One region of the Arthrobacter caoxuetaonis genome, then DNA from elsewhere that is predicted to be linked to it. Evidence: predicted binding sites of a transcription regulator. Region 1 holds the regulator's gene; the other holds the start of a gene.
What was found. The regulator LexA, encoded in region 1, represses DNA repair genes until DNA is damaged. The targets are predictions, from matches to a motif close to TCGAACANNTGTTCGA.
Positions count from the first base shown of each region.

Region 1 (7,844 bases):
TGGAGCCGTTCACCCTCCATGCCTAAGAAGGACGCAGCCGCGGAGGTCCTGGAACTCCTGGACACCGCGGTGGACGCAATGGGTGGCCAAAACCGCCCGGGACAGCACGATATGGCACGCCAGGTGGCGGAGTCGATCGAGACCGGAAAGCACCTGCTGGTGCAGGCCGGGACCGGAACCGGCAAGTCCCTGGCCTACCTGGTTCCGCTCATCCACCACGCCCTCGAGAGCACCAAGCCTGCCTTGGTTTCGACTGCCACCCTGGCGCTCCAGGCGCAGATCGTGGGACGGGACCTTCCCCGGCTGCTGGCTGCCCTGGCACCGAAGCTGCCGCGGGAAGTCGACGTCGCACTGCTGAAAGGGCGCAGCAACTATGTCTGCGTCCACAAGACAGGCGGCGGGTTCCCGGAAGACGACGACCCGGGTGCCCTCTTCAGCCTTGGCGATGACCACGGCGTAGCCCACCCGGCTCCTGCCGCAGGACCCACCTCCGCCCTGGGCAGGGAAGTGGTCCGGCTGCGGGAATGGGCGGAAGAGACGGAAACCGGGGACCGCGACGAGCTGCTCCCCGGCGTGACCGACCGCGCCTGGCGGCAGGTTTCGGTGACGTCAATGGAATGCCTCGGCGCCCAGCGGTGCCCGGTGGCGGAGCAGTGCTTCAGCGAACGCGCCAGGGCTAAGGCCGCCGTCGCCGACCTGGTCATCACTAACCACGCCATGCTCGCGATCAGCGCCTTTGAGGGCCTCGCAGTGCTGCCGGACTACGACGTCGTTGTCATCGATGAGGCCCATGAACTGCAGGACCGGGTGACGGGAGCGGTGACCGGCCAGCTTTCCGGCACCCTCATCAGCGCCGCCGTGACGGCCGCCCGCAAGCACACCTCCGCTTCGGTGGAGGAGCTGGCAGCAGCCGGACGCGCGTTCGATGCCTCCATGGAAGGCGTTCCGGCCGGCCTGCTGCCGTCGGGCCTGAACGGCGAGCAGGAACTCGCCGTCGGACGGGTCCGGGAAGCGTGCCGTGTGGCGCTCTCCGATTCCAAGCCTGAGGGCGGAGACGCCGGGGACGGCGGGCGCCAGATGGCCCGCTCTCGCCTGATGGGTGTGCTGGAAGTGTGTGAACGTCTGGTGTCCGCTCCGGACGCCGGTGAAGTCGTATGGGCGTCCCGGCCGAGCACCTTCTCTCCGGGGGAGGGTTATTCGCCTCCCGACGACGACGCGCCCGCCACGCTGAATGTCGCTCCGCTGTCCGTTGCCGGCCGGCTGCGCGACGGGCTGTTCGACGGCCATACCGTCATCCTGACGTCAGCCACCCTGGCGATTGGTTCCGAGTTCGGGCCGGTGGCAGGCGGACTGGGGCTCGTGGGCGCAGCGGCACCCCAATGGACGGGATCCGACGTCGGCAGTCCCTTTGACTACCCGCGGCAAGGCGTCCTGTACGTTGCCAAGGACCTGCCCAAGCCCGACCGCGGCACGTCCGCCGCGCAGCTGGAAGAACTGGAAGCGCTGCTCAAGGCCTCCGGCGGAGGGGCGCTTGGACTGTTCTCCTCCCGCCGCGCCGCCGAAGAAGCCGCCGCTGCCCTGCGGCCCAAGGTCGGTTTTCCGATCCTGTGCCAGGGGGAATCGTCCATGTCTGGTCTGGTCAAGCAGTTCGCTGAGGAGGACGCCACCTGCCTGTTCGGCACCATGTCCCTGTGGCAGGGAGTCGACGTTCCGGGTGGCTCGTGCCGCCTGGTCGTGATCGACCGCATCCCGTTCCCGCGTCCCGATGACCCGCTGATGACGGCACGTACCCGTGCCGTGGCCAAAGCAGGCGGAAACGGCTTCATGACGGTCTCGGCGACGCACGCAGCCGTTCGCCTCGCGCAGGGCGCCGGGCGCCTGATCCGTGCAGCAGGGGACCGCGGCATGGTCGCCGTCCTGGATTCACGGCTGGCCACTGCCCGCTACGGCGGGTTCCTGCGTGCCGCACTGCCGCCGTTCTGGAGCACCACTGACCGTACCGTGGCGCTTGGCATCCTGGAACGGCTGCGCGAGGCCCAGGCAGGGGAGAACATGGGCGTGAAGTCCTGACGGGCCTTGCACAAGAACAAAGCCCGCCCTTCGCTGGAAGACAGCGAAAGGCGGGCTTTTCCGTGCGGAATGCCTAGAGGGAACGCATCACCGAGACGACCTTGCCCATGATGGTGGCGTGGTCTCCCATGATCGGTTCGTAGCGCGTGTTCTGCGGCAGCAGCCAGGTGTGGCCGTTGCGCTGGCGGAATGTCTTGACGGTGGCTTCATCGTCCAGCAGCGCGGCGACGATGTCGCCGTTCTCGGCCGTCTGCTGGCGGCGGACCACTACCCAGTCGCCGTCACAGATGGCTGCGTCCACCATGGAGTCTCCGGATACGCGCAGCATGAACAGCTCGCCGTGCCCCACCAGCTGCCGGGGCAGCGGGATCATTTCTTCCACGACCTGGTCCGCGAGGATGGGACCGCCGGCGGCGATCCTGCCGACCAGCGGCACCATTGCCGTGTCCACCGCCGTCGTCAGTTCCGTGACGTTGGATGCCGTTCGCGCATCTGCCGCGGGCGCTGACGCATCGCCTGCGGCGGAAACCGTGCCCCGCTCGGTGTGCATGAGCAGGGGCACAAGGATCTCCATGGCCCGGGGCCGTTTGGGATCACGGCGGATGTAGCCCATCTTTTCCAGCTGGCTGAGCTGGTGCGTGACGCTCGAAAGGCTGGCCAGGCCAACCGTGTCACCGATCTCGCGCATGGAGGGCGGATAGCCGTTGGTGCTGACGGACGCCTGGATCGTTTCGAGGATTTTCTTCTGCCGGGGAGTCAGGGACCGGGGCCGCGGGGCATCGGCGGCGGCCGCGGCAGCGCTCCTGCCTTCGGAGTTGTTCCTACGGGGCACTTCGGCTTCCCTTCGAGTGTTCCGGCGAACCGGAGGGCGGCAATGTCGGCAATGTCAGTGGCGGGTGGTTGCCTGAGTCCGAACGATAAACAAGTGACGCCGCCGGTATCCACGCTAGGGGAGCGGAGGGTCATTTTCAAACATTTGTTCGAGTGAGTCTCGACATCGTTCGTAGATAGATGCTAGAAAAGGAACAGAACGAATCGAATACATGTTCGATTCAAGGTCGCCAACTGTTCGAACCCAGTTTCGAACCAGCCCGGTCCGGTGCAGCAGCACCGGTACGGGCAGGCTCCGCTCCGGAAAGGTTTTGCCATGACAGTCCAGCTCTCGGCAGCACGCACCGCCCACCAGCCGGTGGAACAGCAAGCCCCCGCCCCGCTTCGCCTGACGCGCCGGGGCCGCCTGCTCCTCATTGGCGCCCCGATCATGTTCGGCGGTGCCGCCCTGCTGACGTTCGCCGGGTTCTTCACGGCACCCGCACTGGCCGCAGGCGGCGGCGGAGAACTGACCCGTACCCAGCAGGTGAGCGTCAGCACGGGTGACACCCTCTGGGGCCTGGCTGCCGAATATGCGCCGGAGCAGGATCCACGGACCGTCGTGGCCGACATTATGGAGCTGAACAACCTCTCTGACGCAACGGTTCCCGCAGGGGCCCAGCTCTACATTCCGGTCGCCGGCTAACTGCGTTCCGAGTCGTCCTGCCACCGGGACCCGTCACCGGGCTACACGGATTCTGCTCCCCGGCAGCGTGCGCCTTAAGCTGTACTGGTGACTGAACAGCTGGAAAAACTGAACCGCCTTCCCCTGCGCGACGATCTCCGCGGGCTGACGCCCTACGGTGCGCCGCAGTTGGATGTCCCCATCCTGCTGAACGTCAACGAAAATACCCATGGCCTGCCGCAGGAGGTGCAGGACGCGATCACTGCGTCTGTCCAGCGGGCCGTCTCGGGGCTCAACCGCTACCCGGACCGTGAATTCACCGAATTGCGCACCCGCCTCGCCGGCTATCTGGGCCACGGACTGGGCATTGAGAACATCTGGGCGGGCAACGGATCAAACGAGGTACTGCAGCAGATCCTGCAGGCCTTCGGTGGTCCCGGACGTACGGCGATGAGCTTTCCGCCCACTTATTCCATGTATCCGCTGCTCGCCAGCGGCACGGGAACCCGCTACGTCACCGGCGACAGAGCAGCGGACTTTACCCTCTCCGCCGAATCCGCCGCGGAACAGGTCCGTGCAGCAGCACCGAACATCGTCTTCCTCTGCACCCCGAACAATCCCACCGGCACCGCCCTTGGGCTGGACGTGGTCGAGGCCGTCTACGAGGCCGGCACCGCAAGCGACGCGATAGTGATCGTGGACGAGGCGTATGCAGAGTTCTCCCACGCCGGTACCCCCAGCGCCCTTGAACTGCTTCCCGGCCGGGAACGCCTGATTGTGTCCCGGACCATGAGCAAGGCATTCGCCCTGGCCGGCGCACGGCTGGGGTATCTGGCGGCTGCCCCCGAGGTCACGGATGCGCTGAGGCTCGTCCGGCTTCCCTACCATCTCTCGGCCGTCACACAGGCCACGGCCAACGCAGCGCTGGCCCACGCCGATGCACTGCTGGCCAACGTTGAGGACATCAAAGTCCAGCGTGACCGGATTGTCGCAGAGCTGACCGAACTCGGCCTGCAGCCTGCCGCATCAGACGCCAACTTCGTCTTCTTCGGGGGAGTGGAAGACCCGAAGCGGATCTGGCAGGGACTCCTCGAAGCGGGCGTCCTGATCCGCGACGTCGGCATTCCCGGACATCTTCGCGTGACGGCCGGCACGGAAGCGGAAACGACGGCTTTCCTGACCAGGCTGCGGGAGCTGCTCGGCGCCTAAAGCGCCGTCGTTGCGGCGGCAGGCAGCCGCTGCTCCCGGCGAGGTAACCCCCTCCGGGAAACACTAGACTGGTAACTAGACCTCACTTCTTCCAAAGGAACTTTCATGACCGTGGAGACCGCCACCGGCCGCACCGCCCGCCTCGAGCGGACCACCAGCGAATCATCCGTGCTCGTAGAACTGGATCTGGACGGCACCGGCCGTTCTGACATCAGCACGTCGGTTCCGTTCTACGACCACATGCTCACCGCGCTGGCGAAGCACTCGCTGATCGATCTCACGGTCAAGGCCACGGGCGACACCCACATCGATGTCCACCACACCGTGGAAGACGTGGCCATCAGCATCGGCGAGGCGCTGAAGACCGCCCTGGGGAACAAGGCGGGCATCCGCCGCTTCGGTGAAGCCACCGTCCCCTTGGACGAAGCGATCGCCAACGCCGTCGTGGACATTTCCGGCCGCCCGTACCTGGTGCACTCCGGCGAACCGGCCGGCCAGGAATACCACCTGATCGGCGGGCACTTCACGGGTTCCCTGACCCGCCACGTCTTCGAAGCGATCACCCTGCACGCGCAGATCTGCCTGCACATGAACGTTCTGGGCGGGCGCGACCCGCACCACATCGTCGAAGCGCAGTTCAAGGCCTTCGCCCGTGCACTGCGTGCTGCCGTTGAGCCGGATCCGCGTGTCGAGGGCATTCCCTCCACGAAGGGGGCGCTGTGAGCGGGCCCAACGTCACGGTCCTGGACTACGGGTCCGGGAATATCCACTCGGCAGTGCGCGCCCTGGAACGGGTTGGCGCCAATGTCACGCTGAGCGCGAAGTCCTCCGACGTGCTGGAGGCGGACGGCCTGCTTGTGCCCGGTGTCGGAGCTTTCGCCTCGGTGATGCAGGGTCTCAAGGACGTGGATGCGCTCCGGATGATCGGCCGCCGGGTGGCCGGCGGACGCCCGGTCCTGGGCATCTGCGTTGGATTGCAGGTCTTCTTCGAGGAAGGCGTGGAACACGGCGTGCGCACCCAGGGCATGGGCGAGTGGCCCGGCACTGTTGAGCGCCTGGCCGCCGACGTCGTGCCTCACATGGGCTGGAACACCGTTGAAGCCCCGGCCGGATCCAAGCTGTTCGCCGGGATCGAGGATGAGCGCTTCTATTTCGTGCACAGCTACGGCGTGCAGAAGTGGGACTTCGACGTTACCCAGCCGGCGATGCAGCCGCCCCTGGTGACCTGGGCAGATCATGGTGGACCCTTCGTGGCAGCCGTGGAGAACGGGCCGCTCAGCGCGACCCAGTTCCACCCGGAGAAGTCCGGGGACGCCGGCGCCGCCCTGCTCGAAAACTGGCTGAAGGGCCTGGGGTAGGCCATGTGGAGTGTTGTCCTCATGGGCCTCGCCGGTTTGCTGATCGGTGGAGCAATCTCCTTCCGGCGGCAGGGTCTTCCCCGGTTCGTCAGCATCAGCTTCTGGGTCCTGGCAGGGATGTCCCTGCTCGGTGCCTACCTCCTCACCTACGGCCTCTAGGCCGGAACCGTTACTGAAAGCAGAACCATGCCGCTCATCGAAACACCCATTCTCGAACTCCTCCCTGCCGTCGACGTGGCTGACGGCCAGGCCGTGCGCCTGGTCCAGGGCGAGGCCGGCAGCGAGACCAGCTACGGTGACCCGCTCGACGCCGCCATGGCCTGGCAGAACGACGGCGCCGAGTGGGTGCATCTGGTTGACCTGGACGCAGCGTTCGGCCGCGGGAGCAACCTGCCGCTGCTCAAGCGCGTCGTCGAGCAGCTCGACATCAAGGTGGAGCTGTCCGGCGGCATCCGCGATGACGCCTCGCTGGAAAAGGCACTTGAACTTGGTGCGCGCCGCGTGAACCTGGGCACTGCTGCCCTGGAAAACCCGGAATGGACCGCAAGCGCCATCGCCCGCTACGGCGAGGCGATCGCCGTCGGCCTTGATGTCCGCGGCACCACGCTGGCTGCCCGCGGCTGGACCAAGGACGGCGGGGATCTCTGGGAAGTCCTCGCCCGCCTGGAAGACGCCGGCTGCCCGCGTTATGTCGTTACCGACGTCACCAAGGACGGGACCCTCCGCGGCCCCAACGTGGATCTGCTTCGGGACGTGCTGGCACGCACCGACCGCCCCGTCGTCGCTTCCGGCGGCATCTCCAGCCTCGACGACCTCGCGGCCCTGCGCGAACTGGTTCCGCTGGGCCTGGAAGGCACCATTGTGGGCAAGGCACTGTACGCCGGAGCTTTCACCCTTCCGCAGGCTTTCGACATCGCAGGACACCCGGAGCGCTAGCAGCCATGGCCAAGCGTGAACTGCCCGGGCACATCGCTGCCGCCCTCGCCGGGGCCGGCGGTGCCGCGGACTCTGCAGGACAGCCTTGGGCCGGGCGCAGCTTGGAGGGGGAGGGCAACCCCCTCCACCAGTTCGACAAGGATGACGGCCAGCCCGATCCGGGCTACACAGCCGCTGCGGCGGCACTGGTTTCGGGGGAGGGCAGCGAAGCTGACGTCGTGGCCTCCCTCGCCACTGCCCGGGTATACGTGGCCATCGTTGCGACCCTGGGGGAGGAAGCACAATCCGCCCACGGGCTGGCAGCGGACAAGGAAGCAGATCTTGCCCTGGTGACGCTGACGGCACCTGACGGACGGAAAGCGCTGCCGGTGTTCTCCTCCGTCGATTCGCTGGCACGCTGGCATCCCAAGGCCCGTCCTGTGGCCGTCTATGCGCCGCGGGCCGCGCTCTCGGCAGTCTCGGAAGAGGCCCAGCTGCTTGTCATCGATCCCGGAAGCGACGTCACCTTCGTGGTGCGGCGCCCGGCCATGTGGGCGCTGGCCCAGCAGCGGGAATGGATACCGTGCTACGCGGACCCGTCCCTCCCCGGTGTGGTGTCCGAGGCAGCGGCACAGGAACCCGCCGTCCGGCAGGTACAGCTCTCGGCAGGATCGGGAGTGGTGTCGCGGACGGCAGGCGGTACGCTGGTTTCCGGCGGAGGCTCCGGACCCGAGCTGCGGGTGACGCTCCAGCTGGCACCCGGGCTGGATGCCTCCGGTCTCCAAACAGTAGCGGCC
Region 1 covers NZ_CP099466.1:1,350,439-1,358,282, forward strand. The annotation lists gene hflX (GTPase HflX) at 1-26, shown strand, start outside; gene NF551_RS06110 (ATP-dependent DNA helicase) at 19-2,070, shown strand; gene lexA (transcriptional repressor LexA) at 2,144-2,830, opposite strand; gene NF551_RS06120 (LysM peptidoglycan-binding domain-containing protein) at 3,218-3,586, shown strand; gene NF551_RS06125 (histidinol-phosphate transaminase) at 3,674-4,774, shown strand; gene hisB (imidazoleglycerol-phosphate dehydratase HisB) at 4,880-5,497, shown strand; gene hisH (imidazole glycerol phosphate synthase subunit HisH) at 5,494-6,132, shown strand; gene NF551_RS06140 (hypothetical protein) at 6,136-6,291, shown strand; gene priA (bifunctional 1-(5-phosphoribosyl)-5-((5-phosphoribosylamino)methylideneamino)imidazole-4-carboxamide isomerase/phosphoribosylanthranilate isomerase PriA) at 6,319-7,068, shown strand; gene NF551_RS06150 (SseB family protein) at 7,074-7,844, shown strand, end outside.

Region 2 (7,844 bases), 420 kb from region 1:
GGTGCGGTATCCCTGGCCTACACGGGAACCGACGAAAACATCGATGCACAGCTTTCGGGGAACAAAGCCTTTGTCCTGGCTGTGGTGCTGGTGGTCTACTGGCTGGCCACCTTCATTGCCTTCCGCGGTGCAGCTGCGTTCTCCAAGGTTGCCCAGTGGGGCGGCATTATCGGCACCCTGATCCCTGCCGGAATCCTGATTGTCCTGGGCTTTTCCTACTACTTCGCGGGCAACACGCCGCAGATCGAGATGGGCTGGGGTGAGGTACTGCCGGACTTCTCCAACTTCTCCAACGTTGTGCTGGCAGCCAGCATCTTCCTCTTCTACGCCGGCATGGAGATGAACGCCATCCACGTCAGGGACGTCAAGAACCCGACACGGAACTATCCGCTGGCAGTGCTGATAGCAGCTGCCGGTACGGTGGTGATCTTTGTCCTGGGAACCCTGGCAATCGCCTTCGTGGTGCCCCAGGCGGACATCAACCTGACCCAGAGCCTGCTGACCTCCTACAATGACATGTTCGAATGGGCCGGCATCGGCTGGGCCTCTCCGATTGTCGCTGCCATGCTCCTCATCGGCGTGCTGGCAGGTGTGGTCACCTGGGTCGCCGGACCATCCAGCGGCCTCCTCGCTGTGGGCAGGGCCGGGTATCTTCCCCGGTTCTGGCAGCACACAAACAAGCACGGCATGGGAACCCACATCCTGCTCTTCCAGGCGTTTATGGTCACGGCCCTGGGTGTTGTCTACGTGGTCCTGCCGTCGGTTCAGGCCGCTTACCAGATCCTGAGCCAGCTGACCGTGATCCTGTACCTGGTCATGTACCTGCTGATGTTCGCTGCCGCCATCTACCTGCGCTACAGCCAGCCGAACCGGCCCCGCCCCTACCGGGTGCCCGGCGGCGACATTGGCATGTGGCTGATCGGCGGCGTCGGGTTCCTGGGATCGCTGATGGCATTCGTCTTCAGCTTTATTCCGCCGGACCAGATCTCCGTGGGATCCCCGGAAACCTACGTGGGCATCCTCGTTGGCGGCGCGGTGCTGCTGATCATCCTTCCCATGGTCATTTACGCGTTCCGGAAGCCGCACTGGAAGGATCCGCAGACGGAGTTTGTGCCTTTCACCTGGCAGCTGGAACACAAGCATCCGGGGACAGTCAACGAATCCTCGACTGCCACCGCCGAGCTGTCCGAAAAGTGGGAGCAGTCTTTTGACGCCACCACAGAAGGCGGAGCCGCAGCCGGTGCAAGTCCCGGCACAACAGCCGGGAAGCATTCCGGAAAGTCTTCGGCAGCCGGTGCGGGGTCCCGGGGAACGGAGCAGGGAGGGCGCACCAGGGCGCACCGGCCGCGGCCCGGCCCGGCAGCAGGCGGGAGTACAGCGGTATGAAAGTCGACAGCTCAGCGGTCCAGGCTGCCGTAAACGCTGCCCACCGTGACTTCAGGCCGGACCAGGGCGGAGAGAACGCCAGCTACATTCCCTATCTCGCCTCGGTGAATCCTGCCCTGTTCGGCATCAGCGTAGTGACCGTCGACGGCGAGGTGTTCGAAACCGGCGACTCAAACTTCGAGTTCGCCCTGGAGTCAATTTCCAAAGTTTTTTCCATGGCCCGGGCCATGGATGAAGTGGGACTGCCCCAGTTCCACGACAAGGTGGGTGCGGACCCCACCGGAGAACCGTTCAACTCGGTAATCGCCGTAGCCCTCCATGGAGACAAACCCCTCTCGCCGCTGGTCAACGCCGGAGCCATGTCCACGGTGTCACTCATCCCGGCCGGAAGCGCAGAAGAGCGCTGGCAGAAGATCCTGGCCACCCAGTCTGCGTTCGCGGGCCGGGAAATCAAGATGAGCGATGCCGTGAATAACTCGGAGCAGTCCACCAACTTCCATAACCGTGCCATCGCGTGGCTGCTCTACTCGGGCGGGACGATGTACTCGGATCCGATGGAAGCCTGTGACGTGTACACGCGTCAGTGCTCCACCCTGGTGACCGCGGTTGATCTGGCCACCATGGGAGCGACCATCGCCGCCCGCGGCACCAACCCCGTCACGAAGAAGGCTGCCATCTCCCACCCGGATATTGTTCCGCCCATGCTGGCGGAGATGACCATGGAAGGGCTCTACACCGCCTCCGGCGACTGGGCCTACCGGGTGGGCCTGCCGGGTAAATCGGGCGTGGGCGGAGGTGTCCTCGCGGTCATGCCCGGGGTCCTGGCCATCGCGGCGTTCTCCCCGCCCCTGGACGCCGCAGGCAACAGCGTGCGCGCACGCAAGGCCGTGGCGCAGATTGCCTCGGCCCTGAACCTGAACCTGTACAACGCCTCGGATTACGCCTCAGCGTAAAGGGACAGGCGAATCCGGATGAGACCGGACTGCGGTGGAGGTTGGCGAACGGGCCTCCGCCGCAGTTCGCTGCCCGGCGCGGAAGCGCGGAAGCGCGGAACATGGCCGGTACCCTTGGCCGTCGGGGCTAGCCCGTAACCCGGATTCCGTAGTCCGCGGAGATGGCAGCAGCAGCGTCCCTCAGCCGGGGCAGCACCGTCTCGCTCAGGGCCGGGCCCGTGGGGTTCCGGTGGTGCAGGGAGACATTCGCGGCGGCCACGACTTCGTTCCCCTGATGGATGGGAACTGCCACTCCGCTCAGGCCTTCCTCATACTCTTCAAGAACAACGGACCAGCCGCGTTGGCGCACGCCGTCGATTTCATCCAGCAGCGCCGCCCGGTCCCACAGTGTGTTGGGCGTGTAGGGACGCAGGTCGGACCGGTCCAGCCGGGACTCCATGTCTTCAGGCTCAAGGGCGGCGAGCAGCACCCGGCCCATGGAAGTCGCCCATGCCGGAAACCGCGTACCCACATGCACCGCAACGCTGACCAGCCGCGGGGATGTGATCCGGGCAACGTAGACGATGTGTTCTCCGTCAAGGATGCAGATCGACGCCGTCTCCTGCAGATCCGCCGAGAGGGTTTTCAGGTGCGGTTCCGCAAGGGCCGGCAGAGTGAGGCTCGAAAGGAAAGCAGAGCCGATGTTCAATGAACGGGGAGCCAGCTGATAGCGTGCGCCGTCCCCGGACAGGTAGCCAAGGTCTGCCAGCGTGAGCAGGAACCGCCGTGCCGCGGCACGGCTCAGGTCGGCAGCGGCCGCAACCTCGCTCACGCTCAGCCGGGGAGACTCTGCCGTGAAGGCACCAAGGACGGCAAAGGTCTTCTCGACCGACTTTACGTACCAGGCCTGACTGCTGCGCACCACGTCCCCCTGCCCTCCTGCCCCCGCTCCGGGCGCCGAGCACGATCCTACCTGACGAGCAGGCTAAGGGCGGGCATCCCTGCAGGTCAGGCGCGGGACCCCTGATATTGGGCCGCAAGCCGGACGGGTGCGTTCGGCGCGCCGTACCCTTCATAGCCGGTCCGGCGTTCCACGACTTCGAAGAACACGTTGCCGATCGTGGCGGTATAGAAATGCAGGAACTCGCCGTCGGCGTCCCGGTCGTACAGCAGGTTCAGCTCCCTGAGCGTTGCCAGGAACGCCTGGTCCAGCCCGAAACGGGCTTCCAGGTCTTCGTAGTAGTTCTCCGGAACCGGGAGGAACTCCAGGCCGCGGGCGACGGCGGTGCGGGCGACGCTGACGAGGTCGCTGCAGGCGAACGCCACGTGCTGCGGATACCCGGAACCGTCGCCGGCACCGTCGAACACCAGCGGTGCAATGTTCAGTGCGATCCGGACAGCGCCGTCTGAGCTGTGCATCACCTGGCTCCGAACCAGGCCCATGGGGCTGGGCACCTCCACACTGGGACGGGGAGAGAGGGCAAGGGTTGATTCGTAGAACAGCACGGCCTCGTCGAAGTGCTGCCAGGGCTGGGAGAGGTTGACGTGGTCAATCGCGGTGATGCTGCCGGGAGCCGGAACGGTGGTGCCGCCGCCGAACTCGCTCATCCAGCCCGGGCCCGCGGGCTCAGCCTGGCACAGGAAGATTTCGGTGCCGTCCGGTGCGGCGACGACTTGGAGCACTTCCTCGTTCGCCTGGCTGCGGCGGGTCACAGGTGTCGCTTTGAGCTGCAGCGCGCGTGATGCCGCGGCAGGTGCGTCAGGAACATCCAGCCCCACCGCGGAGATGCCCGGGGACATCCCGTCGGCCTGCTGGCTGTTGATGATCATCCGGACGCCGTTTTGGGCCCAGAGTTCCACCTGCTTGGTGCGGTGCTGTCCAAGGCTGGTAAATCCGAGCTGGTAGAGCAGTGTCCGGATATGCTCCGGGTCGCCTGCCTTCACCTCGGCGAAATTGAATCCGAGCGGTTCGCCCACGCCAGGGAGCGTGGCCAGCTCCATGGTGCCGAGTCCGTTGCCTTCCTCCTGCAGGTGGATCGAGGTCCGCTCGGCCAGCCTGATCAGGGAACGCATGGCGTCGACGGCCGTCCGTTCTTCGGCGGCCTGCCGGAAGACGTCGTTGAAGATCTCCAGCGAAACCGGTCCGTCATACCCGCTCCGGACCAGATGGCCCATGAACCGCACGAGGTCGAACGCTCCTTCTCCCGGGAATACCCGGTAATGGCGGCTCCAGGACAGCACGTCCATGGAAAGTTCGGGCGCATCCGCCAGCTGCACAAAGAAAATCTTCTCAGCGGGGATCTTTTCGATTGCTTCCGGATCCCACCTGCGGGAAAGGATGTGGAAACTGTCCAGGCACGTGCCCACGTTGGGGTGGTCTGCCATTTCGACGATGCGCCAGGCATGCTCAAAGTCGCTGACGAACCGGCCCCAGGCCAGGGCCTCATACGCCAGGCGGATCCCGTAACGCGCGGCCAGCTCGCCCATGCGCCGCAGCTGGGCCGCGGCAACGGCGTCGTCATCGACAGTGGCCGTGGCAACGTTGCTGCAGACCAGCATGGTGTCGATTCCCATCCGGTTCATCAGCCGGAACTTGGCTTCGGCGCGGCGGAGGTTCTCCGCCAGCAGGTCCTCGGTCACCCCTTCGAAGTCCCTGAAGGGCTGGTAGAGGTCCAGCGTCAGTCCCAGGCCGGCGGCCAGGCTGCGGATCTGCTCAGGGCTGGAGGGGCTCACCACCAGGTCCTGTTCGAAGATCTCCACGCCGTCGAAACCGGCTGCCGCGCAGGCGCGCAGTTTGTCTTCCAGGGTGCCGCTGAGGCAGACCGTGGCAATAGAGGTGCGCATGGAGTCCTTTCGAAGGCGGCTCAGCGGCCGCTGTTGACCAGTTCCAGGAAGTGGGCCCGCATGCGGGCAGCGTCAGGTTCTACTCCGGAGATGAGCCGGAAGGCATCCACAGCCTGCCCCACCGCCATGTGCCCGCCGTCGAGCACCCTGCAGCCGCGGGCCTCAGCCGCGTCAACCAGCTGTGTGCGGACGGGACGGTAGATCACGTCCGCCACCCAGGTCTCCGGACGGAGCAGTTCCGGGTCCAGCGGCAGGCCGGGATGCGAGTGCATTCCCACAGGTGTTGCCTGCACGAATCCGTCTGCCGAGGACAGGGCCGGCGCAAGATCTTCACGGCTCCCCGGGCGGACAACCGCATCAGGGAAGAGAGCGGCAAGGGCCGCGGCGCGTTCACGCGTCCGCTCCGGATCCAGGTCGATCAGGGTCAGTTCCCGCGTGCCGGCCTTCAGCAGGGCGTAGGCAACTGCAGCACCGGCGCCTCCGGCTCCCAGCTGTACCACTGCATCCAGTGCAGCATCCGGCAGTCCCTGGGCCAGGGCGGTGGCAAACCCGGAGTAATCCGTGTTGTGGCCGATGAACCGTCCGTCCTGGATCAGGACAGTGTTCACTGCTCCCAGCCGGGCGGCGTCCTCGGAAACCTCGTCCAGGTGCTCCAGGACCAGTTGCTTGCACGGGTGCGTAATGTTAAATGCGTTGAAGCCGAGATCCCGCCCGTAGCGCAAAAGGTCTCCGACGTCGGCGGCGGAACGGCCGTTCACGGCGAGATCCACCGGCCGGTACAGATAGTGAAGCCCGCACGCTGCTGCTTCCCGTTCATGCATGGGCGGAGTCAGCGATGCGGTGATCCCGTCGCCAATCAATCCGACGAGCAGGGATTCAGTGATGGTGCTCAAGTGGTTCTCCCTTCGGCGCCCGTACGCCGGGCAACGCCAACGGTACCGGCTGTTCACATTTTGCACAATTGTGCGTACAGCGCACATATGGCTTGCGTCTCACTACCCGCCGGTATAACTTGTGGTGTTCGCATGTAAAACAATCGTGCGTTTTACGCACACATCACTACCTGGAGGCCCCATGAGCGCTGTGCCCGCACAGACCGCTTCAGCCACCGCAAAGACCCCGAAGAAGGCCGCCGCGGCAAGCTTCATGGGCAGCGCGGTCGAGTACTACGACTTCTTCATCTTTGGCACTGCGGCATCGCTGATCTTCCCGCACGTCTTCTTCCCGGACGCGGATGCACAGGCGAGCATCATGTCGCTCGCCACCTTCGGTTTCGCCTATATCGCCCGTCCCGTCGGCGCGGTCATCCTGGGCCATTTCGGCGACCGTGTCGGCCGCCAGAAAATCCTGATGTTCACCCTGATCCTTATGGGTGCCTCTACGTTCCTCATCGGCTGCCTGCCGAGCTTCAGCACCATCGGCTGGTGGGCGCCCACGCTCCTGGTCCTCTGCCGCCTGGCCCAGGGCCTCTCTGCTGCCGGAGAGCAGGCCGGTGCCAGCTCCATGACCCTGGAGCACGCGCCTGACGGCCGCCGTGCGTTCTTCACCTCCTGGACCCTCACCGGCACCCAGGGCGGCCAGATCCTCGCTGCCATGGTCTTCATCCCGGTCATGGCACTGCCGGACGACATCAAGTACAGCATTGGCTGGCGCATCCCGTTCTGGCTCAGCGCCGTCGTCGTGATTGTGACGTTCTTTATCCGCCGCACCCTCCACGAGACGCCGACCTTCCAGGAAGCCAAGGCCAACAACGAGATTTCCAAGCTTCCCGTCGGCGACCTGCTGAAGCACCACTGGCGCGACGTGCTGCGCGTTATCTGCTGCGCCTTCATCGCCGCAGTCTCCACTGTCTACGGCACCCTGGCCATCAAGTACGGCACCGAGGTGGGCAATGTTGACGCCACCATCACGCTGTGGCTGGTCGTCGCAGGCAACATCGCCGCATTGTTCACCCAGCCGCTGTTCGGCATGGCGGCGGACCGCTTCGGCCGGAAACCGGTGTTCATCTACGGCGCCCTGTCCAGCGCGATCGTGATGCCGTTCTACCTGCTCTCCATGGAATCCGGTAACTCGCTGCTGCAGTTCACCCTCTCCGTGGTGGTCTTCGGCTGCGGTTACGCCGCTGCGAACGCGGTCTGGCCGTCCTTCTACGCTGAAATGTTCAGCGCCAAGGTCCGCTTCTCCGGCCTGGCCATCGGCACCCAGCTCGGCTTCCTCATGGCCGGCTTCGCGCCGTCCATCGTGGCTGCCCTGGGCGGCCTGCAGCCCGGCGGCTGGGTCGTGATCAGCTGGTTCACCGCAGCTATCTGCCTGATCGCCACCATTTCAGCCCTGACCGCAAAGGAGTCCTTCCGGACCCCGACGGCGGAGCTCGGCAAGCGCTGAGTCATCCACCAGGAACGGCCGGCCACCGCTGCATGCGGTGGCCGGCCGTTCCTTTTCTTTGGTCAGCCGGCGTCCAGCCGCCGCTGTTTCCGTGCCGACCAGGCAAGGTAGCCGCCCAGCACGCCCGTTGACGCCAGCCCGGCGCCCATCAACGGAGCCTGCCAGCTGCGCCAGCGGTCGGCGTCGCCCAGCGTCAGTTCGCCCACGCCGCGGATGAAGGCGGCCGCAAAGATGGCAGCCACCATCCTGTTGCCCACGCGTTCCAGGCGCTCCACCAGCGGGACGAGGTCCCCGGCA
Region 2 covers NZ_CP099466.1:1,769,217-1,777,060, reverse strand. The annotation lists gene gadC (glutamine/gamma-aminobutyrate antiporter GadC) at 1-1,386, shown strand, start outside; gene glsA (glutaminase A) at 1,383-2,339, shown strand; gene NF551_RS08120 (IclR family transcriptional regulator domain-containing protein) at 2,467-3,243, opposite strand; gene NF551_RS08115 (bifunctional sugar phosphate isomerase/epimerase/4-hydroxyphenylpyruvate dioxygenase family protein) at 3,327-5,162, opposite strand; gene NF551_RS08110 (shikimate dehydrogenase) at 5,183-6,055, opposite strand; gene NF551_RS08105 (MFS transporter) at 6,237-7,547, shown strand; gene NF551_RS08100 (ABC1 kinase family protein) at 7,610-7,844, opposite strand, start outside.
Region 2: a site for LexA is predicted at 6,191-6,206, ahead of NF551_RS08110 (shikimate dehydrogenase). Genes of this name have one in related genera too.